4 regions of the Kluyvera sp. 142486 genome follow, and region 3 is predicted to be linked to each of the others. Evidence: predicted binding sites of a transcription regulator. Region 3 holds the regulator's gene; each other region holds the start of a gene.
The links. Region 3 encodes PurR, which represses purine synthesis genes. Its sites were predicted from a motif close to CANGCAAACGTTTGCNTG; they were not measured.
Positions count from the first base shown of each region.

Region 1 (5,684 bases), on a different contig from region 3:
TCAGTCAGGTGCAATTTATTAATAAACGATAAGATTTATTTGCCAAATAGATGGCGCGTAATCTATCAAGGAAAAATAATGACTATAAAAATGAAAGCGCTGGCGATCTCGATCGGCGCTGCAGTGGCATTGACGTCTTTCGCATCCCAGGCTGAAATTACCCTGCTCAAGCAGGATCCTCAGGCTGGTAACCCGCTGAGCCGTCTGAACTTCACCGTGGGCGGTAGTATTCGTCCGCAGTTCAACATGATGACCGGTGACGGCGACAAAGGCTCTTACAAACGTAATGGCTTTGACGGCGGCACCCGTTTCCGTTTCGCTGCTGACTACTACCTGTTTGATGACATCAGCTGGGTCAGCTACTACGAGCTGGGTGTCAACATTCCAGCGGTCTTTGACTGGGATAACCACTACGCGGAAGGTGCGAACGACACCACCCGTCGTATGCTCTACACCGGCCTGAAGAGCGATACCTGGGGTACGCTGACCTTCGGTCAACAGAACAGCATCTACTATGATGTAGTCGGTGCGAAAACCGATATCTGGGACTATGACATGATTGGTCAGGCGCCAGGTAACGGTATCAACGGTGACTACGATGGTTCTTACCGTACTCGTAAGTCACTGAAGTATAAGAAAACCGTAGGTGATGTAGACCTCTACGCTTCTTACCTGTTCAACGATGATCTGAACCTGAACAACGGCCTGCTGTACAAACGTAAAGGCGGCGGTTCACTGGGCGTGGATTACCACATCACCGACGATCTGAGCTGGGGTACGGCATGGAACTACACCCGTGCTGACATGAACACCACCTACAACAGCGAAAGCAAAACCTACGATCAGAACATCCTGGGTACCGCGCTGAGCTGGACGCCGGACAACTGGACCTTCTCCCTCGGCGGCGGCTGGTACCAGAACTTCATGACCACTAAAAAATCTTCCGTACATGACTACTTCGCGGGCGATGCGTGGGGCGTGGAATACTTCGCGGGCTACAAAATCCCAGTGGGTCAGTACGCGCTTAAATCCGTTCAGCCATACTTCATGGGTGACCGTATTGAATACGTGAATGGTCGCAACTACCAGCGCATCGACAACGGCGTGGGTATCAGCTTCCAGCTGGATTACGGTTTCCGTGTTGACTACGAACACGTGTTCACCTCCAGCACCGATGACCTGGGTGATATGAACCTGGTTCGTCTGCGTTACGATTTCTAATCGTCAAAAAGGGCGGCAATTGCCGCCCTTTACCGGTATTGCAAACCGTGTAGCCCGGCCAAGCGCAGCGCCGCCGGGAATGGGAGCAGACCTACCCTCGAGTTTCCGCCAGCCACTGCGTGACCGCTTCCGACGTTCCCCGAAACACAATCTTGCCCGCCTTCTTCTCCAGCTGATAGCGGTACATCGGGTCGTAATACTCGTTGAGCAGCGGCACCAGCCAGGCGAAATGTGCCTCGGTTGAACCGCTACGCTGCTGTTCAGCCAGGGCCTCATCAAGCGTGGCGGTCAGTTCGGCAAAGCGCTGTAGCCCCAGGCGACGACGAATCGCGAACAGGCCGTGGTGCAGATAAGCGCTGTACTCTTCCCAACCTTTCTCTTCACCAAACGCGGCGGTAAAGTCGTGATGCATATGGGTGAAATACTCTTCGCGCAGGCGCTCGAGGCGCAGATCGAACGGATCTTCTACTACCGCGATCGGCGACTGAGCCATGCGTTCGCGCAGGCACTCTGGCAGGTGGTTAGCGCCGATCATGTGACCTTCATCTTCCAGCACCCAGCGAACATTTTCTCGCTGATACGCGCCTTTCAGCAATGCGGTGGCGAGATGGTTCTCAAAGGTTGCCTGAGAAAATTGGGGCGTTAACGTGCGGCCAAACGATGACCCGCGGTGGTGAGCGAGTCCTTCAAGGTCGATCCCCAACGGTTGCTGGCGTACCAGCGGCGTTTTGCCGTTACCGGTGCAGCCGCCGATCAGCACGATCGGATGGCGTACCAGTTCCTCGGTGGCCTGAATCGCCGCCTGACGCAGCGCTTTATAGCCGCCGAGGATCAGCGGGTAATCAAGACCGTTCTCTTTGATCCAGCTCTGCGTGATATGCGAGCGCTGGCCACCGCGTGCGCAGCACAGATAGCCCTGCGGCATGCGACGACAGGCATCAAGCCAGGCATCAATGCGCTGCTGGCGCGTCTGCCCGGAGACCAGTTTATGCCCCAGCGCCATTGCGGCTTCGGGCCCCTGACGTTTATAGCAGGTGCCGACTGCGGCGCGTTCGTCGTCGTTCATCAGCGGCAGATTGACGGCGGCGGGCGTCGCGCCCTGAGCAAACTCGACGGGGGCACGCACGTCAATGATGGGCGTTTCCGCGCGCAGAATGGCGCAGTAATCCGTCCCATTATCCATGGGGAAATCCTCTGTAACTAAGTGGGGGTCATGCGGTTATGGCGGGATTTTACGCTTCAGAGAGGGGGCCGGGGAAGGATAAGTTACTCTCCCCGGCATTTAAGGCTTATTTCAGGCGTGATTGCGCCCAGGCGATACCGCTTGCGTACTCCGGCGGCAGCAGGGGAACCATCGCTTCCAGCGTGGCGCTCAGGCGGCCGGTGTCGCTGTCATTGAGGTTCAGATGGCCCACTTTGCGGCCCTCGCGCACCTCTTTGTCATACCAGTGCAGGTGCACCAGCGGCAGCTTCAGCCAGTCATAGTTCAGGTCGGTGCCAATCAGGTTCACCATCACCGACGGGCTGTTCACCACCGGTGGCGGCAATGGCAGGTCGGTAATCGCACGCAGGTGCAGCTCGAACTGGCTGATGGACGCGCCGTTCTGCGTCCAGTGGCCGCTGTTGTGCACGCGTGGTGCCAGCTCGTTGATCAGCAATCCGGCAGGGGTGATAAAGCACTCCATCGCCATTACGCCGACGTAGTTCAGCTCCTGCATAATGGCGCCAAGCATGGTTTCAGCCTGAGCCTGCTGCTGGGCGTCCGCCTGCGGGAAAGCGACGCTCATGCGCAGAATGCCGTCCTGATGCAGGTTATGGGTCAGCGGATAGAACACGGTGCTGCCGTCATGGCCGCGCGCGCCCACCAGCGACACTTCACCGGAGAAGTTAATGCCCTGCTCAACGATGCATTCGCCGTAGCACTCGGCAGGCAGTTGCGCGGTGTCATCTTGACGCAGACGCCACTGGCCGCGGCCATCGTAGCCGCCGGTACGGCGCTTGACGATAGCCAGCTCGCCCAGGCGACCGAACACCTCAGGCCACTCGTCGGCGCTTGCCAGCAACTGCCAAGGGGCGGTTGCCAAATTGAGCTTATCGAACAGCTGCTTTTGCGTCAGACGGTCGGCGATAATTGGGAAGACGTCGCGGTTAACAAACGCGGTGTGCTCGGCCAGTTCGCGAGTCAGTGCGGTTTCCGGCCAACGTTCAATCTCTGCGGTAATCACGCTTTGCTGAAACGGCACGGCGGCCGGGTCCGCTTCTAAGCCCACCGGCCAGACGGCAATGCCCAGCGGCTCGCCGGCCTGACGCAGCATGCGGCCTAGCTGACCGTTGCCCAGCACGCAGACCTGCTTCATGCCACACCTCGTGGGTCTGGGTTATCCAGCACTTCATCGGTTTGCGCTTTGCGCCAGTCGGCAAGGCGCTGATGCAGTTCTGCGTCGTGCTGAGCCAGGATCTGTGCGGCGAGGAGGGCGGCGTTCGCGGCACCGGCTTTCCCGATAGCCAGCGTCCCTACCGGAATACCGCGCGGCATTTGTACGATGGAGTAGAGGCTGTCTACGCCGCTTAATGCAGCGCTCTGCACCGGTACGCCGAGCACCGGCACCAGCGTTTTCGCGGCAATCATTCCGGGTAAATGCGCTGCACCACCAGCACCGGCAATAATCACCTGGTAACCGTTCTCTTCTGCCGTTTCGGCGAAGCTGAACAGCTTATCGGGGGTGCGGTGGGCGGAAACCACTTCAACATGGTGAGGAACGTTCAGAATATCGAGGATTTCTGTGGCGAACTGCATGGTAGCCCAGTCGCTTTTGGACCCCATCACGATGGCGATACGTGCCGGATTATTGCGGGAAGACATACGTCTTAAAACTCCTGTGGGTGTGCTGCACACGACGTTAGAGGCCACAGAGAATAACACGGAAAACGGGCAAGGAAAACGGTTGCGTCGCCATGCGACGGGGGAATAAGGGGGAAAAATTAAAACGGGAAGGCGATAAGCGTAACGTCTTCTTTGGTGACGCGGATCATCGACCCTTCGCTATGCCAGGCACCGAGCACTGCGCGAAACGCCGCGTCGCCGTTGGCCTCAAGAGTATGGATATCCGGGCGATGGGTATGCCCGTGAATCAGCCACTGCACGTGATGTTTCTCCATCACGTCGACGACGGCCTGCAGGTTCACGTCCATGATGTCCATCGACTTGCTGCTGTTGGCAGCTTTGCTGTCATTGCGCATCTTCTGGGCAATACGGTGGCGGATAAACAGCGGCAGGGCGAGAAACAGCTTCTGGATCCACGGGGTATGCACTTTGGCACGAAAGGCGAGATAGCCGGGGTCATCCGTACAGAGGGTGTCGCCGTGCATAATCAGAATGCGACGGCCGTACAGCTCCAGCACCTTCTCTTCAGGCAACAGCTGCATCCCGCTTTCTGTCGCAAAACGCTTGCCGACCAGAAAATCGCGGTTGCCGTGGATGAAGTAGCAGGGAACGCCAGAATCGACCAGCGATTTGATGGCGGAGGCCACCTCACGATGCAGCGGGTTAGGATCGTCATCGCCAATCCAGGCTTCAAACAGGTCGCCTAAGATGTACAACGCATCGGCATGACGGGCTTCGCCGCCTAAAAAACGCAGAAAACCGGCGGTAATCGCCGGTTCTTCTGTTTGCAGATGAAGGTCTGCAATAAAGAGTGTCGCCACCAATTACTCGCTGACGGTTACGCTTTCGATGATAACGTCTTCTTTAGGAACGTCCTGGTGCATACCGCTGCGACCGGTAGAGACCGCTTTGATTTTGTCGACCACTTCCATACCTTCAACCACTTCGGCGAAGACACAGTAGCCCCAACCCTGCAGGCTTTCGCCAGAGAAGTTCAGGAAGTCGTTGTCTGCTACGTTGATGAAGAACTGAGCGGTAGCGGAGTGTGGAGCCTGAGTACGCGCCATTGCCAGCGTACCACGGGTGTTTTTCAGACCGTTGTTCGCTTCGTTCTTGATAGCTTCTTTAGTGGTTTTCTGGTTCATGCCTGGCTCAAAACCGCCGCCCTGGATCATGAAACCGTTGATAACACGGTGGAAGATGGTGTTGTTGTAGAAACCTTCGCGGCAGTAGTCCAGGAAGTTTTTAACTGTTTCCGGCGCTTTGTCGTCGAAGGTTTTGATGACGATGTCGCCATGATTAGTGTGGAAAGTAACCATTTCTGCATCCTGTTCCGTTTAGAGTGGTGCTTCAGCCCGCCTGTGGGCTGCACATAGGCATCTGTTATAGCATAACCGGGCGGCGCGATCATCTTGCATTGTGTGCTGCTTCCGGGTTGAATTATGGGTAGAATATACCGTTTAAGGCGCAAGCCCGGTTCACACACGTAAACATGGAATTCTCGATGCTAAAAATCTTCAACACAATGACTCGCCAGAAAGAGGAATTTAAGCCCATTCATGCCGGAGAAGTTGGCATG
Region 1 is NZ_JBKHUI010000002.1:63,548-69,231, reverse strand. It holds gene ACLGE8_RS02575 (porin) at 79-1,221, shown strand; gene mnmH (tRNA 2-selenouridine(34) synthase MnmH) at 1,313-2,404, opposite strand; gene purK (5-(carboxyamino)imidazole ribonucleotide synthase) at 2,511-3,578, opposite strand; gene purE (5-(carboxyamino)imidazole ribonucleotide mutase) at 3,575-4,084, opposite strand; gene lpxH (UDP-2,3-diacylglucosamine diphosphatase) at 4,204-4,926, opposite strand; gene ppiB (peptidylprolyl isomerase B) at 4,930-5,424, opposite strand; gene cysS (cysteine--tRNA ligase) at 5,610-5,684, shown strand, end outside.
Region 1: the regulator PurR is predicted to act here: its motif matches at 4,156-4,173, upstream of purE (5-(carboxyamino)imidazole ribonucleotide mutase).

Region 2 (5,684 bases), on a different contig from region 3:
GGTACCGATAACCGGTACGCCTGCGGCTTCCAGTTCACGCGCCAGTTTCAGCGGGGTCTGGCCGCCGTACTGTACGATAACGCCCTTCGGCTTCTCGATGCGCACGATTTCCAGCACGTCTTCCAGGGTTACCGGCTCGAAGTACAGACGGTCGGAAGTGTCGTAGTCGGTAGAGACGGTTTCCGGGTTACAGTTGACCATGATGGTCTCGTAACCGTCTTCGCGCAGCGCCAGCGAGGCGTGTACGCAGCAGTAGTCGAATTCGATACCTTGACCGATACGGTTCGGGCCGCCGCCGAGGACCATGATTTTGTCGCGGTCAACGGACGGGTTGGACTCGCACTCTTCTTCATAGGTGGAGTACATGTAGGCGGTGTCGGTGGCAAATTCAGCCGCGCAGGTATCCACACGCTTGTAGACCGGGTGCAGGTTGTACTGGTCACGCAGCTTGCGGATTTCCGCTTCGCGTACGCCCGCCAGTTTCGCCAGACGCGCATCGGCAAAGCCTTTGCGTTTCAGGTGGAACAGGAAGTCAGCGTCGAGGCCGTTGATGCCCACTTCCGCCACTTTCTCTTCCAGACGCACCAGCTCTTCAATCTGTACCAGGAACCAGCGGTCGATGTTGGTCAGGTTGAACACGCCGTCGACGGAAAGGCCCGCGCGGAAGGCATCGGCGATGTACCAGATACGCTCAGCGCCTGCGTCTTTCAGCTCGCGGCGGATTTTGGTCAGCGCTTCAGGGTCGTCGAGGCTCACTTTCGGGTCGAAGCCGGTCGCGCCCACTTCCAGGCCGCGTAGCGCTTTCTGCAGGGATTCCTGCTGCGTGCGGCCAATCGCCATCACTTCACCGACAGATTTCATCTGCGTGGTCAGACGGTCGTTCGCGCCGACAAACTTCTCGAAGTTGAAGCGTGGAATCTTGGTCACAACGTAGTCGATGGACGGCTCGAAGGATGCCGGGGTACGGCCGCCAGTGATGTCGTTCATCAGTTCGTCGAGGGTGTAGCCCACTGCCAGCTTGGCGGCCACTTTAGCAATCGGGAAGCCGGTTGCTTTGGAAGCCAGCGCCGAGGAGCGGGATACACGCGGGTTCATCTCGATAACAATCAGGCGACCATCTTTCGGGTTCACCGAGAACTGCACGTTAGAACCACCGGTTTCTACGCCGATTTCACGCAGTACCGCCATCGAGGCGTTACGCATGATTTGGTATTCTTTGTCGGTCAGGGTCTGCGCTGGCGCCACGGTGATGGAGTCACCGGTGTGGATGCCCATCGCATCGAAGTTTTCGATAGAGCAGACGATGATGCAGTTGTCGTTCTTATCACGCACCACTTCCATCTCGTACTCTTTCCAGCCGATCAGCGATTCATCAATCAGCAGCTCGTTGGTTGGCGAGAGGTCCAGACCGCGTTCGCAGATTTCTTCGAACTCTTCGCGGTTGTAGGCGATACCGCCACCGGTGCCGCCCATGGTGAAGCTTGGGCGGATGATGCATGGGAAGCCGACGTCAGCGGCAACCGCCAGCGCTTCTTCCATGGTGTGCGCGATACCGGAACGTGCGGTGTCGAGGCCGATTTTCTTCATCGCCACGTCGAAACGGCGACGGTCTTCTGCTTTATCAATCGCGTCGGCAGTCGCACCAATCATGGTCACGCCGAACTCTTCGAGCACGCCCTGACGCTCCAGCTCCAGCGCGCAGTTCAGCGCGGTCTGGCCGCCCATGGTCGGCAGAACCGCGTCCGGGCGCTCTTTTTCGATGATTTTGCGTACCACTTCCCAGTGAATCGGCTCGATGTAGGTCGCATCGGCCATTTCCGGGTCGGTCATGATGGTGGCCGGGTTAGAGTTCACCAGAATGACGCGGTAGCCCTCTTCACGCAGCGCTTTACACGCCTGGGCACCGGAGTAGTCAAACTCACACGCCTGACCGATAACAATCGGGCCCGCGCCCAGAATCAGGATACTTTTTATGTCTGTACGTTTTGGCATGGCTCTTATTACTCCTGATTATTTCGCGGACTGACGGTATTGCTCAATAAGCTCGATAAAGTGGTCGAACAGCGGCGCCGCATCGTGCGGGCCTGGGCTCGCCTCTGGGTGGCCCTGGAAGCTGAACGCCGGTTTATCGGTACGGTGAATCCCCTGCAGGGTACCGTCGAACAGAGATTTGTGGGTCACGCGCAGGTTGGCTGGCAGCGAGTCTTCATCAACCGCGAAGCCGTGGTTCTGCGCGGTGATCATCACCACGTTCTTGTCCATATCTTTCACCGGGTGGTTGCCACCGTGGTGACCAAACTTCATCTTGATGGTCTTCGCACCGCTCGCCAGCGCCAGCAGTTGATGGCCGAGGCAGATGCCAAATACCGGAACGTCGGTCTGGAGGAATTTTTCAATCGCGTCGATGGCGTAGTCACACGGTGCTGGGTCACCAGGGCCGTTAGACAGGAACACGCCGTCTGGATTCATCGCCAGGACTTCTTCGGCGGAGGTTTTCGCTGGCACCACCGTCAGGCGGCAGCCGCGGTCAACCAGCATGCGCAGGATGTTGCGTTTCGCGCCAAAATCGTAGGCCACGACGTGGAACGGCAGTTCTTCTTCGGACTTCGCTTCCGGCAGGTCACCCACCAGCGTCCAGCTACCCTGCGTCCAGCTGTAGGATTCAGCCGTGGTTACTTCTTTTGCCAGGTCCATCCCATTTAAGCCCGGGAACGCTTTGGCTTTTTCTAAGGCCAGCGTAGCATCCAGATTATCGCCTGCGATGATGCAGCCGTTCTGAGCGCCCTTCTCGCGCAGCAGTCGCGTCAGCTTACGAGTATCGATATCGGCAATCGCCACGATGTTATGGCGCTTGAGGTAAGAAGAGAGGTCTTCGGTGTTGCGGTAGTTGCTGGCAATCAGCGGCAGGTCGCGAATAACCAGACCCTGAGCGTGAACCTGAGAGGACTCTTCATCGGCGGCGTTGGTGCCGACATTACCAATATGGGGATAAGTAAGGGTGACGATTTGGCGAGAATAGGAAGGATCAGTGAGGATTTCTTGATAACCGGTCATTGAAGTATTGAAAACGACTTCCCCAACCGCCGAACCCGTTGCCCCTATGGCCCGACCGTAAAACTGGGTTCCGTCTTCCAGAACCAATAGCGCTGACTTAATCAAAACACCCTCCAGAGAATATTTACTCGCTTTATTTGCATATTAATTCATAACAATGGCACAAATCAATGCAAATCTGCTTACCGATGAATTTCTGGCAAACGGCGGCATTCTAGTGACAGCCTCGGCAAATGTCTACCTTAAAGGACAATTTTTATTATTATTTTGCGCCATTGATGTGACAGCAAGGCGATAGCCATCAAAAAGATCAACTAACTCATTGTGGAAAACGCTTGCGGAGCAGGAAGAGTGTTAAATTTCGACAAGGGGAGTGAAAAAGTAGACCGGATGGTCAAAATTTACATTTAACCAACACATTTTAGATAGATAATATCTAAAAACAATAGACTCATAACAAAAACACGAAATAACAGATAAAATAAAGGGCAATAAAATATTGCCCTGTGTAATCAACTAATTATGACTACAATAACCACATCACGATGGGTAATAAATACTTATAATTCATTTAAATTCAGCACATCACGCATATCAAAAAGACCGTTTTTCTTAGTTTTTAGCCACAGTGCCGATCTTACCGCGCCGTTAGCAAAGGTCATGCGGCTTGAAGCCTTATGCGTAATCTCTACGCGCTCGCCAATGTCGGCAAACATCGCGGTGTGTTCACCAACAATGTCGCCGGCGCGAACGGTGGCAAAACCAATAGTGCCCGGCACGCGTTCACCGGTATAACCTTCGCGCGAGTAGACCGCGCAGTCCTTGAGATCTTTATCCAGCGCCCCGGCGATCGCTTCGCCCATCGCCAGCGCCGTGCCCGATGGCGCATCCACTTTATGGCGGTGGTGCGCTTCAATAATTTCGATATCGGTATAGTCGCCCATCACTTTCGCCGCTTTCTCCAGCAGCTTGAGCATGACGTTAACGCCAACGCTGAAGTTGGCTGCGAAAACGATCGCAATCTCTTCTGACGCCTCGCGAATGGCCTGTTTACCGGCATCGTCAAAGCCGGTGGTCCCAATGACCATGCCTTTACCGTGCTGGCGACAAAACGCCAGATGCGCCAGCGTGCCTTCCGGGCGGGTAAAATCGATGAACACATCAAAATCATCTTTTACCGCTTCCAGGCTGCTCTGAACGGTGACGCCAGATTTGCCAGCCCCCGCCAGTTCACCGGCATCGCTGCCCAGTAAAGAAGAGCCTTCACGCTCCAGCGCGGCCCCTAATTGAACGCCTTCCATCGCCAGGGTTGCCTGGATTAACTGCCGTCCCATGCGGCCGCCAGCGCCAGCAATGGCGACGCGGATTTGTGCATCATGCATAGCTATTCTCTTTTGTTAAAATTGCGTAAATCGTTTTCAGAGTAACCAGCCCGCGGCAGGGTCGCCAGCCGAAAACGTCCATAATTAGAATTTAATGATAAACAGAGAGGAATATCAGTAAAAGACATGATTCATCCCGCAGGATGAATCATTGCCGCCGCAAAGGAAAGAAGTCAAACGCGCTCAGGATGGCGCGAGAGGATAGAAAAACGACGGGAAAACCGAGCGATGACCAGCGAATCCGCGAAGATAATTTCGCCAGGCGCGTTTTACGCCTCGAGCGTATAGTTGACGATCATCTGCCCCTTTTTCATCTTCACCTGGGTAATCGTCACCGGCCCAATCTCCGAAAGGTGGGCAACGTGCGTTCCTCCACACGGGTAAGCCGGGAGATAACCAAACCCCACCTGCCGCAAGCCATCGGCAAACGTCACCTGTCGGGCGAGATTTTCCGCCTGCCAGTCGCTGATTTTCGCCAGTAGCGACGTCGCATCCGGCAACGTGGCGTTTTCCCCAGTGGCGAAAGTAATACGCCCCTCGTTGGGCCAATGGTGCGCTTTCACCGGATGCCAGCCGTATTCGGTTCCCGCCAGGCCGATCAGGTGCCCGGCAGAATGCAGCCGGGCGTGCAGTTTGCGCTGCGCGGCATCCACCCGCAGATTCACGGCGCCGGGGGATAACGGTTTTGCCAGGATATGCAGCACATCGTCACCGCGCGACAACACCGCTTCCACTGGTTCATCACTAATCCAGCCCGCGTCCGCAGGCTGCCCGCCGCCCTGCGGGTGAAACAGCGTGCTATCCAGCACAATCGCGTAGCGCCCGTCCGGCTCTGGCGTACAGCTCAGCACGTTAGCCGGGCCTTCGGTGTTATCGCAGGTGTAATAAAGACGTTCAGTCATGATTGTTCTCCTCTTGATGAGAAGAGTATATTCACTTTATCAATGGCGATAATCCTGCGCCCACTCAATACATCTTTGCCTGGTATGCACAAATGAACCCTAACCTTCTACCCGACCTTGCCACCTTTGTGTTGATTATCGACCAGGGTAACTTTACCGCTGCCGCCAAAGCCGCTGGCGCCACGCCTTCCGCCATTAGCCGCAGCGTGTCGCGTCTTGAGCAGGCGCTGGGCAGTAAATTGCTGCATCGTACCACCCGCAAGCTAGCGCTGAGCGAGACGGGGAAAATGGTGTACGAACACGCGCAGGAGATGCTGAATGCCGCGCAGATGGCGATGGATTCCGG
Region 2 is NZ_JBKHUI010000009.1:188,023-193,706, forward strand. It holds gene carB (carbamoyl-phosphate synthase large subunit) at 1-1,992, opposite strand, end outside; gene carA (glutamine-hydrolyzing carbamoyl-phosphate synthase small subunit) at 2,011-3,159, opposite strand; gene dapB (4-hydroxy-tetrahydrodipicolinate reductase) at 3,615-4,436, opposite strand; gene ACLGE8_RS12250 (alanyl-tRNA editing protein) at 4,706-5,338, opposite strand; gene ACLGE8_RS12255 (LysR family transcriptional regulator) at 5,431-5,684, shown strand, end outside.
Region 2: the regulator PurR is predicted to act here: its motif matches at 3,251-3,268, upstream of carA (glutamine-hydrolyzing carbamoyl-phosphate synthase small subunit).

Region 3 (5,684 bases):
GACGGCAAAACCGGCCAGGAACAGGCTGAGACTTGCGCTTACGGCTGATGCCGGCGTCTGCAGGTCTTCCTGAATGGCGGCAAAGGCGGGGAGATACATATCGGTAGCCAGAAAGCCCAATACGCTCAGCCCCGCGAGCCAGACTAAAAATCCTTTCCCAGGTTGCATTAATTTCGCCCTTTTTATCATGAATAAACGATGCCGCTGAGTGTAGAGAGTGCATAACGGCTTGTGAAACGCTAATATTTGAGTCATGGATTCAAAATATTTGAAGGCATAAAATGTGGTCTGAATATTCTCTGGAGGTGGTTGATGCGGTGGCGCGCAACGGCAGCTTTAGCGCTGCGGCGCAGGAGCTTCATCGCGTGCCTTCTGCGGTCAGCTATACGGTGCGTCAACTTGAAGAATGGTTGGCAGTACCGCTGTTCGGACGTCGTCATCGGGACGTTGAACTTACCCCGGCTGGAGCCTGGTTTTTGAAAGAGGGCAGGTCTGTTATCAAAAAAATGCAGATCACCCGTCAGCAGTGCCAGCAAATCGCCAACGGCTGGCGAGGGCAGTTGGCGATTGCCGTCGATAATATCGTGAAGCCGCAGCGAACCCGGCAGTTGATTGTCGATTTCTACCGTCACTTTAGCGACGTGGAGTTGATTGTTTACCAGGAAGTGTTCAACGGCGTTTGGGATGCGCTGGCCGATGGTCGCGTAGAGTTGGCGATTGGCGCCACCCAGGCGATCCCGGTCGGTGGTCGCTTCGCGTTCCGCGATATGGGGATGCTCAACTGGCACTGCGTGGTGGCGAGTACCCATCCGCTGGCACAGATGGAAGGCCCGCTCAGCGATGATGTGTTGCGCAACTGGCCGTCGCTGGTGCGTGAAGATACCTCGCGATCGTTACCGAAGCGAACGACCTGGCTGCTCGATAACCAGAAGCGAGTGGTGGTGCCGGACTGGGCCTCATCGGAAACCTGTATCTCGGCGGGGCTTTGTGCGGCGATGGTGCCGGGGCATCTGGCGCAGCCATGGCTGGATAGCGGGGCATGGGTGGCGCTACAGCTTGAGAACCCCTTCCCGGATGCCGCCTGTTGCCTGACGTGGCAGCAAAGCGAAGCGTCGCCGGCGTTAAGCTGGCTGCTGGAATATCTGGGGGATAGCGAGACGTTAAATGAGGAATGGCTGCGGACACCCGAGTAGGGTGTCCGTGGGTAACGCTTAGCGGCGATAGTCGCGGAACGGGCCGTCGGCCACGGAGCGACGTTCGATAAGGCGCGGATGCACCTCAATCGACTGCGAGGTTTCTCGCTTGCTGACGATACGGTCCATCAGCATGTTAAACGCCGTCTCACCAAGCGAATCTTTCGGCTGGTGGATGGTCGTCAGCGCCGGGGTGAAGAAACGTGAGTTGCGCACGTTATCATAGCCGATCAGCGAAATGTCCTGCGGCACGCGCAGACCCATCTCATCCGCGGCGCACAGTGCGCCCATCGCCATAATGTCACCACCGCAGAAGATAGCGGTAGGGCGCGGCTGCTGGGACAGGATCTGCTGCATTGCGCGATAACCCGATTCTGGCTCGAAGTCGCCCTGCACAATCCAGTTCTTTGGTACGTTGATCTGCGCTTCTTCCATCGCTTTCATAAAGCCCGCCAGACGACCTGCGCCGGTGTTGCGCTCTAGTGGGCCAGGGATGACGCCGATATCGCGATGACCGCGCTCAATCAGGTAACGACCGGCGATATAGCCGCCTTCAAAGGCGTTATCGATAACCGAGTCGGTGAAGTCCGCTTTGGCTTCGCCCCAGTCCATCACCACCATCGGGATGTGTCGGTACTCTTCGAGCATCGTCAACAGGGATTCCGGATATTCGGAGCACATGACCAGCAGGCCATCCACGCGCTTTTGCGCCATCATCGACAGGTAGGCGCGCTGTTTTTCCAGGTTGTTCCAGGCGTTGCCCAGAATCAGGGTATAACCTTTCTCAAAGCAGTTTTTCTCAACGGCTTCGATAATTTCGGCAAAGTAGGCCGCTTCGCTGCTGGTTGCCAGCAAACCAATCGATTTGGTGTGGTTCACCTTCAGGCTGCGGGCAACGGCGCTCGGAGAGTAGTGCAACTCTTTGATCGCCGCCCAGACGGCTTCACGCGTCTCCTCGGCGACAAAACGCGTTTTGTTAATTACATGTGATACGGTTGTAGTGGAAACGTTTGCGCGCTTCGCTACATCTTTAATAGTTGCCATTCCATCTCACTCCAGACCCTGGCCTGCCCCTGATAAAATCGAAAGGAAAACGTTTGCCTTCACACACCCTGACGCAATTTTGTGGATTGCGATTCGCCGGGAAAACGATACAGGACGACAGGAGGGGGTCAATGGCCGGTACGCTTATAAATAAGCGTCGAATTTTGACTTATCCTGACGCAAAGTGGAAGAGTAAAAACAAACATCCTGCTAAATCTGTGAAGATTTTTGCGCAATACTGTGTAAAAATGAGCTAGCTCAGTTTTGCTGTAGCGATAAAAAGGAGAAAAGTTGATGAGTACCGAACTTAAGATGTCACTCACCACCACCGTCATTACCCTTGCGCTGATCGTTGCCGCAGGTTTGACTGCTGTACTGCATTAATTCCTCTGCGAGGGGGCACTCGCTCCCTCCTGTCTGATTGTTACCCATTTAGCAATAATCTTTTGCTGTTTTGTACACTTCTGTTTTTATGTGATTGATGTCATGCTTTTGCCCATTATCGACATGCCGCGTCTGTCGTGCGGCTAACCGGAGCATTTGCATGAAAATTAACTTTCCCTTACTGGCGTTAGCCATTGGGGCCTTTGGCATCGGGACGACCGAATTCTCCCCAATGGGTCTCCTGCCGGTGATTGCAAAAGGTGTGGACGTCTCCATTCCCGCAGCCGGGATGCTGATCAGCGCCTATGCCGTAGGGGTGATGGTTGGTGCGCCGCTGATGACGCTGCTGCTTTCACATCGTGCCCGTCGAAACGCCCTGATCTTCCTGATGGCCATTTTTACCCTCGGCAACGTGCTTTCGGCGATGGCGCCGGACTACACCACCCTGATGCTGTCACGTATTATCACCAGCCTTAACCACGGCGCATTCTTCGGCCTTGGCTCCGTTGTTGCTGCAAGCGTGGTGCCGAAGCATAAGCAGGCCAGCGCCGTGGCAACCATGTTTATGGGGCTGACCATTGCCAATATTGGTGGCGTGCCGGCGGCAACCTGGCTTGGCGAAACCATTGGCTGGCGGATGTCTTTCCTGGCAACGGCAGGGCTTGGCATTATTGCCATTCTGGGGCTGTGGTTCTCTCTGCCGAAGGGCGGGGCAGGTGAAAAGCCGGACGTGAAGCGCGAACTCTCAGTGCTAGTGCGCCCGCAGGTGCTGTCGGCACTGCTGACGACCGTGCTTGGCGCGGGGGCGATGTTTACGCTCTATACCTATATTTCACCGGTGCTGCGGACGATAACTCACGCCACGCCAGCCTTTATTACCCTGATGCTGGTGCTGATTGGCGTAGGCTTCTCTATCGGTAACTACCTTGGCGGTAAATTTGCCGACCGTTCGGTAAGCGGTACGCTGAAAGGCTTCCTGCTGCTGCTGATGGCAATCATGCTGGCAATCCCGTTCCTTGCGCAAACGCAGGTGGGCGCGGCATTCAGTATGGTGGTGTGGGGGGCTGCAACCTTTGCGGTGGTGCCGCCGCTGCAAATGCGCGTGATGCGCGTGGCTCACGAAGCGCCGGGTCTTTCTTCCTCGGTGAATATCGGGGCGTTCAACCTGGGTAATGCACTGGGTGCTGTCGCGGGCGGAGCGGTGATCTCCGGTGGTCTGGGTTACAGCTTTGTGCCGGTTATGGGGGCGATGGTTGCCGCGCTGGCGCTGCTGGTGGTATTCCTGAGCGGCCGTTCCCGTGGTGAAGAGGCACTGGCCAGCCAGTAAAAACAAAAACGCAGAAGGGAGACCTTCTGCGTGATACGAGATAACCCGGCGGAGCGTGGCGATGCCGGGTTATTTTTTGGCTTACGCTGCCAGATTTTCAGCCACAAACGCCCAGTTCACCAGAGCCCAGAAGTGCTCCAGATAGTTTGGACGCGCATTGCGGTAGTCGATATAGTAAGCGTGTTCCCACACGTCAACGGTCAGCAGTGGTTTCGCATCGGTGGTCAGCGGGGTTGCCGCGTTAGACGTTGAAACGATAGCCAGAGAACCATCCGCCTTCTTCACAAGCCAGGTCCAGCCCGCACCGAAGTTTTTCACTGCGGCATCGGTGAACTGTGCTTTGAATTCAGCGAAGGAACCAAAGGATTTAGCGATCGCATCAGCGACGGCACCAGTTGGTTCGCCACCGGCATTAGGTGCCAGGCAGTTCCAGTAGAAGGTGTGGTTCCAGACCTGCGCTGCGTTGTTGAACACGCCGCCTTCAGAGGTACGGACGATCTCTTCCAGCGTTTTGCCTTCAAACGCCGTACCTTTGATCAGGTTGTTCAGGTTAGTGACATAGGTCTGGTGGTGTTTGCCGTAATGATACTCCAGGGTTTCCACAGAAATGTGTGGAACAAGAGCGTCTTTGGCATACGGTAATGCAGGTAATTCGAACGACATTGCTACTCTCCTTTATTATATTTGTACACTCAATAACCATGCATTGAGTAGGGATAGAGTAGCAAATTAAAAGGTGAGATAAAAGATAAGCTTACCCCGTTTATTAACAAACGGGGTAAGTGATTAACGAATTGTCTTTGGTGTCACAACGCGGCGGGCGCCGACGTAGTGACGGACCCAATAGTCTTCACTCAGCGACGTTATCTGGATGTCCTGGCCGGTGCGAGGAGACTGAATAAATTTGCCGTTGCCGACGTACACGCCAACGTGATCGGCGGTACCGCGACCCTGAGTGCGGAAGAAGACCAGATCGCCGCTTTCCAGTTCACCACGTTCAACCGGGCGCGCATCGCGCAGGTGGTACATTTCGTTAGCGGTACGTGGAATACGGATGTTGACCAGATCTTTGTATGCGTAATAGACCAGACCACTGCAGTCGAAGCCGGTGCGTGGGGAGTTGCCACCCCAGCGATATGGCTTGCCTAACTGGCCCATCAGCTTGTTCATCGCCGTCTTCTGTACTTTCTGTACCCGCACTTTGTGCGCGGCAGCGATGGTCGTCGGTTTGGATTCGACAGGGCTGGTGGTGCAGACCTTCTTGTGACCTTTGCGAACCTTGCAGGTCGTGGTGACGCTGGCGGTTTTGACTGCACTGTTTTTCGCGCGGGTTTTAGCGGAGGCTGTCTTTGATTTGCTGGCGGCTGGAGCGACTTTCTTCGCTACGGCTGGCGTGGTTTTCTTCTTAGCGGCAACCGGAGTGGATTTTTTCTTAGCGTTAGATTTATTGTCCGCGTTCTTTTTCTTGCGTTCACTGCTTTTTACAGGAAGCGACTTTTGCGCCGTTGGGGTTTTGGCATGCCCTGTAGCATGCGCCAACGGCGTGAAGGATAACGATGTAAACAGCAATGCACAGAGCGTGAACGACCATTTTTTTATCTGCGCCACTGAACAACCCTCTGAGTAAGATGCAGGCCAAATGTCCTTGCCTGGGTATGGTTTACAAAACCCAACGATTCTAATCCATAAAAACACGAAATGTTAATAGTGTTTTTATGGATAAAACGTTGTTTCGT
Region 3 is NZ_JBKHUI010000001.1:303,222-308,905, reverse strand. It holds gene punC (purine nucleoside transporter PunC) at 1-168, opposite strand, end outside; gene punR (DNA-binding transcriptional activator PunR) at 282-1,193, shown strand; gene purR (HTH-type transcriptional repressor PurR) at 1,212-2,237, opposite strand; gene ACLGE8_RS01520 (YnhF family membrane protein) at 2,532-2,621, shown strand; gene ACLGE8_RS01515 (MFS transporter) at 2,782-3,948, shown strand; gene sodB (superoxide dismutase [Fe]) at 4,030-4,611, opposite strand; gene ACLGE8_RS01505 (C40 family peptidase) at 4,735-5,556, opposite strand.

Region 4 (5,684 bases), on a different contig from region 3:
CAATACCACCGATGCTGGCGAGGTTCGCGGGTAATAATGCGATACCGCTCCCCATCATATTCCCGGCAACAACGCCGGTACAGGCAAATAGCCCGATCTTCTTGGCAGAACTCATGTTCGTTTCTCCTGAACAGTATTTTTAGGACCGGATCGCAGAATGAGTAATACCAATTGACCCGACCAACTGATGGTAATTATTACTGAGCAGGCTAAGAGAAGTCCTAAAGTAAAAGTGAAATTAAAACAAACATGAAAAAGATGAGGTCTTTACCTTTTTTGCTTAACACATCAGGATAAAAATTTTATATCAGGAAAAGGTAAATAACTTCTAATTACAAGTGGTTAGGTGGCGGTGCCCCATGAGGGGAAATGTTGTCACAAGGTAACAAATAACACCTTGCGACAACATCAATATTACATTAAGAACGCGGTTATTTAACCGTGATAATCGAATTGTTAGGCTGGCGATGACTCTTTAGCTAAAAAAGACTGCAAATACGGGACTATTTTCTCAATTGACGTCTGGAATACGCCATTCTGAATCCAGTACAGCGTGTTCTCGCCTGGTCGTAAATTAAATGCCGTAATATAGGCATCAGCCGCCAGACGACTCTCACCTTTCATTTCATAAACTTTACCCAGCAGTACGTAGTTAAGCCATGACATCTCAATTTCAATGCTTTTATTCACGAAATCAAAAGCGTTGTCGATGTTGCCTTTGCTTAAATAATCGATGGCTTTAATTCGATACAGGATGGAACTGCCTTGAATATCCGGCATTTGTTCTACATGCGCTAATTCTTCATTTAGTGCGGCCAATTGCTGGGTATCAAAAGGTTGCTGTGATTGACGTAAGACGTCCACCATTGCTTTTTGCGCATAGGCGTAGGTGAAGCCGGGTGAGGATTTCGTGATGTTCTCAAGCAGCGTGCTGGCCTTGTTTAACGATGGTGCATCACCAACAGAAACCATCTGCAGCGCCTGGTAAAACTGGGCCAGCGACTGGGTTTCCGGCAGCTTCAGCCGGGTTAGCTGTTTCTGCATCTCCTCTGGCCACGGTTGGGCCAGCGCGCTGGAGAGGCTATCGAACAGATCGCCCTGGATAGAGACCAGGTTGCTATCGGTGACGAAGTAGCGCTTATCGAGCATGGTCGAACCGTCGGCGTTGTCGATAAGCAGCACCGACATAAAGCACTGCTGGGCGCGGTAGTGGCGCTGATTCACAAAGCTGATGGTCAGCGTCTTCCCGGAGCTGCTCGGTTCATTGACGTTATAGTTGGTTTTGTCGTGAACCATAAAGGTGGAATAGGTGTTCAGCGAGGTGGTAATCAGCGTGCCGAGGCCGATGGCATACGACTGCTGCGAGACCCAGTTATTACAGGAGGAGCCCGGTTCAAAGCGAACGTCAATATCGCGTGGGTTAAGCAGCAGGTGTGTATGCGTTACCTGCGGATGCGGGCGCACCACGCTCAGCAGGATCATGGCAATCAGTACGCCAAGCGATAATAAAAAGGCGCACTGAGTCCAGAAGTTGGCAAACCAGCGGCGTGGTTTAGGCTCTACAGCGGCGGCACGCGCGGGCGTTACCGGAGCGCTATCAAGGGCGGTGGTAGGCTGTATCTCAGCGGCTTCACCTGGTATTTCAGACTCGCTAAGCCAGGTGACGGGGGCCGTAAGCTGATAGCCGCGTTTGGGCACGGTAATAATGTATTCGGCGTGGCTATCGCCACCGTCGCGCAACGATTTACGCAGTTCAGAAATACTCTGGGTGACCACATGACTGGTCACAATATTTCGCATCCAGATGTTATCAATAAGCTCGTCGCGGCTGAGCACTTCCCCTGGGTGGTGGGCAAAATACATCAGCAGATCGATTAATCGAGGTTCCAGAGTGAGCTGGCGTCCAGGGCGACTAATTTGATTCACTGAAGGCGTGACGAGCCATTCCCCAACGCGCACAAACGGTTGTTGCATAAAAATGAATCACCAAAGGAAAAGAAAATAGATAAGTGAGTAATGATAACACAATTCACTACCCTATTTTTTGACCGGGATAAGCGCAAAGGGGTAGGAGGGCGGGTAGGAAACTACCCGCCTGGAAAGAAAAGATTACAGGACTTTATGCGGGCCGAAGCATTCGTAGTGGATACGTTCGGCGTTGACGCCAACGGCAAGCAGCTGTTTTGCCGCATGCTGCATAAAGGCAACCGGGCCGCACAGGTAGAACTGCATCTGTGGGTCTTGCAGCTTATCGGCAAGCGGTGCCAGCGCCATGAGCCCTTCGCTGTCGAACGCGCCGGACTGGCGGTCCGCGTCGGTCGGGGTGCGATACCATAGGTGAGAAGTGAAGTCTGGCAGCGCGCTACCCAGCGTTTTCACTTCATCGGCAAAGGCGTGAACGCTGCCGTTTTCTGCGGCGTGGAACCAGTTTACCTGTGCCGGATGGCGGTTTTTCGACAGCGTATCCAGCATCGCGAGCATCGGGGTTTGCCCTACGCCGCCGGAGATCAGGGTGACCGGCGTTTGCTGTGTGACGTTAAGGAAGAAATCACCGGCAGGTGCGGCCAGATGGACCACGTCACCTTCTTTTGCCGCGTTATGCAGCCAGTTCGACACCTGCCCGCCGTTTTCACGTTTCACGGCGATGCGGTAGCCTTTACCGTCCGGCTTGCGGGTCAGTGAGTACTGACGAATCTCCTGATACTCGAAATCTTCCGGCTTCAGCCATACCGCCAGATACTGCCCCGGCTGGTAATCCGCCACCGGCTGACCATCGACCGGTTCCATCTCGAAGCTGGTAATCAGGTCACTGCGCGGCGTCTTTTTGACGATCCGGAAAGCACGAGTGCCTTCCCAGCCGCCGGTTTTGCTGGCGTTATCCTGATAAATCTCGGCTTCACGGTTGATAAACACGCCTGCCAGTACGCCATAGGCCTTACCCCAGGCATCCAGCACTTCCTGGCCTGGGCTAAACATTTCATCCAGCGTCGCCAGCAGGTGTGCGCCCACAATGTTGTACTGCTCTGGTTTGATCTGGAAGCTGGTATGCTTCTGGGCGATTTTCTCTACCGCCGGCAGCAGCGCAGGCAGGTTTTCAATATTGCTGGCGTAGGCGGCAATGGCGTTAAACAGCGCTTCACGCTGGTCGCCGTTACGCTGGTTGCTCATATTGAAAATCTCTTTCAGCTCCGGGTTATGGGTAAACATCCGGTCATAAAAGTGGGCGGTGAGCTTCGGGCCGGTTTCAACCAGCAGGGGGATAGTGGCTTTTACGGTGGCGATGGTTTGAGCGTCTAGCATGGCAGGTCTTCCTTTCTGTGTTATCTAATGTTGCATGTTAAATGCATCTTATAAAAATACCCCTGCTTTGTAAATGGTTCTTTGAAAGAATGCACCATTACGGTTACAACATGAATTATTCACATCACAATCCTGAAAAGAAATCCGTTTCCCCGCGTTAGCCCTTTATTCCTCAACCCCTTGTGTGGTGCGGAGGTAATCGTTTGCGTAATTTCGTTTGTCAAGACCTGTTATCGCAGAACTAATCAGTTATACTGTTGGCCGTTGTCCAATTGGACTGCCTTTTCAGGCCAAAATTTAATTGTTAGCTGAGTCAGGAGATGCGGATGTTAAAGCGTGAAATGAACATTGCCGATTATGATGCCGAACTGTGGCAGGCTATGGAGCAGGAAAAAGTACGTCAGGAAGAGCACATCGAACTGATCGCCTCCGAAAACTACACCAGCCCTCGCGTTATGCAGGCGCAGGGTTCTCAGCTGACCAACAAATACGCTGAAGGTTACCCAGGCAAACGCTACTACGGCGGTTGCGAATACGTTGATATCGTTGAACAGCTGGCGATTGACCGCGCGAAAGAACTGTTCGGCGCAGATTACGCTAACGTACAGCCGCACTCCGGCTCTCAGGCTAACTTCGCGGTCTACACCGCACTGCTGCAGCCGGGCGATACCGTTCTGGGTATGAACCTGGCGCAGGGCGGCCACCTGACTCACGGCTCCCCGGTTAACTTCTCCGGTAAACTGTACAACATCATCCCTTACGGTATTGATGAGTCCGGTAAAATTGACTATGCCGACATGGCTAAACAGGCTCAGGAACATAAACCGAAGATGATCATCGGTGGCTTCTCTGCCTACTCTGGCGTTGTAGACTGGGCAAAAATGCGTGAAATCGCAGACAGCATCGGTGCATACCTGTTCGTCGACATGGCGCACGTTGCTGGTCTGATTGCCGCAGGCGTTTACCCGAACCCGGTTCCACACGCTCACGTCGTGACCACTACCACTCACAAAACCCTGGCGGGCCCACGCGGTGGCCTGATCCTGGCGAAAGACGGTAGTGAAGAGCTGTACAAAAAACTGAACTCCGCCGTGTTCCCAAGCGCGCAGGGTGGCCCTCTGATGCACGTTATCGCCGGTAAAGCGGTGGCGCTGAAAGAAGCGATGGAGCCAGAGTTCAAGGTTTACCAGCAGCAGGTTGCTAAAAACGCCAAAGCGATGGTGGAAGTGTTCCTGAACCGTGGCTACAAAGTGGTTTCCGGCGGTACTGAAAACCACCTGTTCCTGCTGGATCTGGTTGATAAAAACCTGACCGGTAAAGAAGCTGATGCCGCGCTGGGTCGTGCGAACATCACCGTGAACAAAAACAGCGTACCGAACGATCCTAAGAGCCCGTTCGTGACCTCCGGTATTCGTATCGGTTCCCCAGCGGTAACTCGTCGCGGCTTTAAAGAAGCTGAAGTGAAAGAGCTGGCTGGCTGGATGTGCGATGTACTGGACAACATCAACGATGAGTCCGTCATCGAAAGCGTCAAAGCGAAAGTGCTGGCTATCTGCGCTCGCTTCCCGGTTTACGCGTAATCGTTAACCGTAAGATGCAGAAAAGGCCGCGTATGCGGCCTTTTTTTATGCCCGATGGTGCTGCGCTTATCGAACCTACAACGCTTTTGTAGGCTTGATAAGGCGAAGCCGCCATCAAGCAAACCTTCAACGCCTATCTAACGAAATTTTCCCCGGCCCGACAATCGCCAGCAGCAGGAACGCGCCTGAAATGCTGATGTTCTTATAGAAGTTAATCATGTTCGGCATCACCGCATCGCCGGTCATGTTCCAGAAGTGGTGACCAATCACCGCCGTCCCCAGAGTGTAGAAAATAAAAATCACCGCCAGTGGACGAGTAAAGAAGCCCAGAATCACCAGAATAACGGCCGGCACTTCCATCACGATCGCGATGATAGCCGCCAGCGACGGCATCGGTGCGCCTGAAGCTGCCATGTATTGTACCGTTCCGTCGAAGTGGAGCATTTTGGGATAGCCGAAGAGAATAAACAGCAGCACGATAGCGATACGCGCAATCAACAACAGCAGGTCGCGCGAGGCGCCAAAGTCGAGATAACGGAGAGCGTTCATGGTCATTCCATTGTGTAAGTATGTGTGATTTAAACGTAATACACAAAAGGCCTCCCCGCCACCGCGGACCTATAAATCAGTCTTATGGTTGGGGGCGCATCGCGCTACGGTTGGACGATAAACCCGCTTTGATGCCCGGTTATATGAATATTTCTAATACGAAGTTAGCCGATTTTCTGGCCGCTGCCGCTGGAGTATCAATGAGAAGCCTTCAGAACCTTACCGCATTTTTCATCGCTGGCCTGACCGTTACCG
Region 4 is NZ_JBKHUI010000020.1:45,735-51,418, reverse strand. It holds gene cadB (cadaverine/lysine antiporter) at 1-115, opposite strand, end outside; gene cadC (lysine decarboxylation/transport transcriptional activator CadC) at 457-1,974, opposite strand; gene hmpA (NO-inducible flavohemoprotein) at 2,110-3,300, opposite strand; gene glyA (serine hydroxymethyltransferase) at 3,627-4,880, shown strand; gene ACLGE8_RS19395 (DoxX family protein) at 5,007-5,429, opposite strand; gene ACLGE8_RS19390 (ChiQ/YbfN family lipoprotein) at 5,627-5,684, opposite strand, start outside.
Region 4: the regulator PurR is predicted to act here: its motif matches at 3,493-3,510, upstream of glyA (serine hydroxymethyltransferase).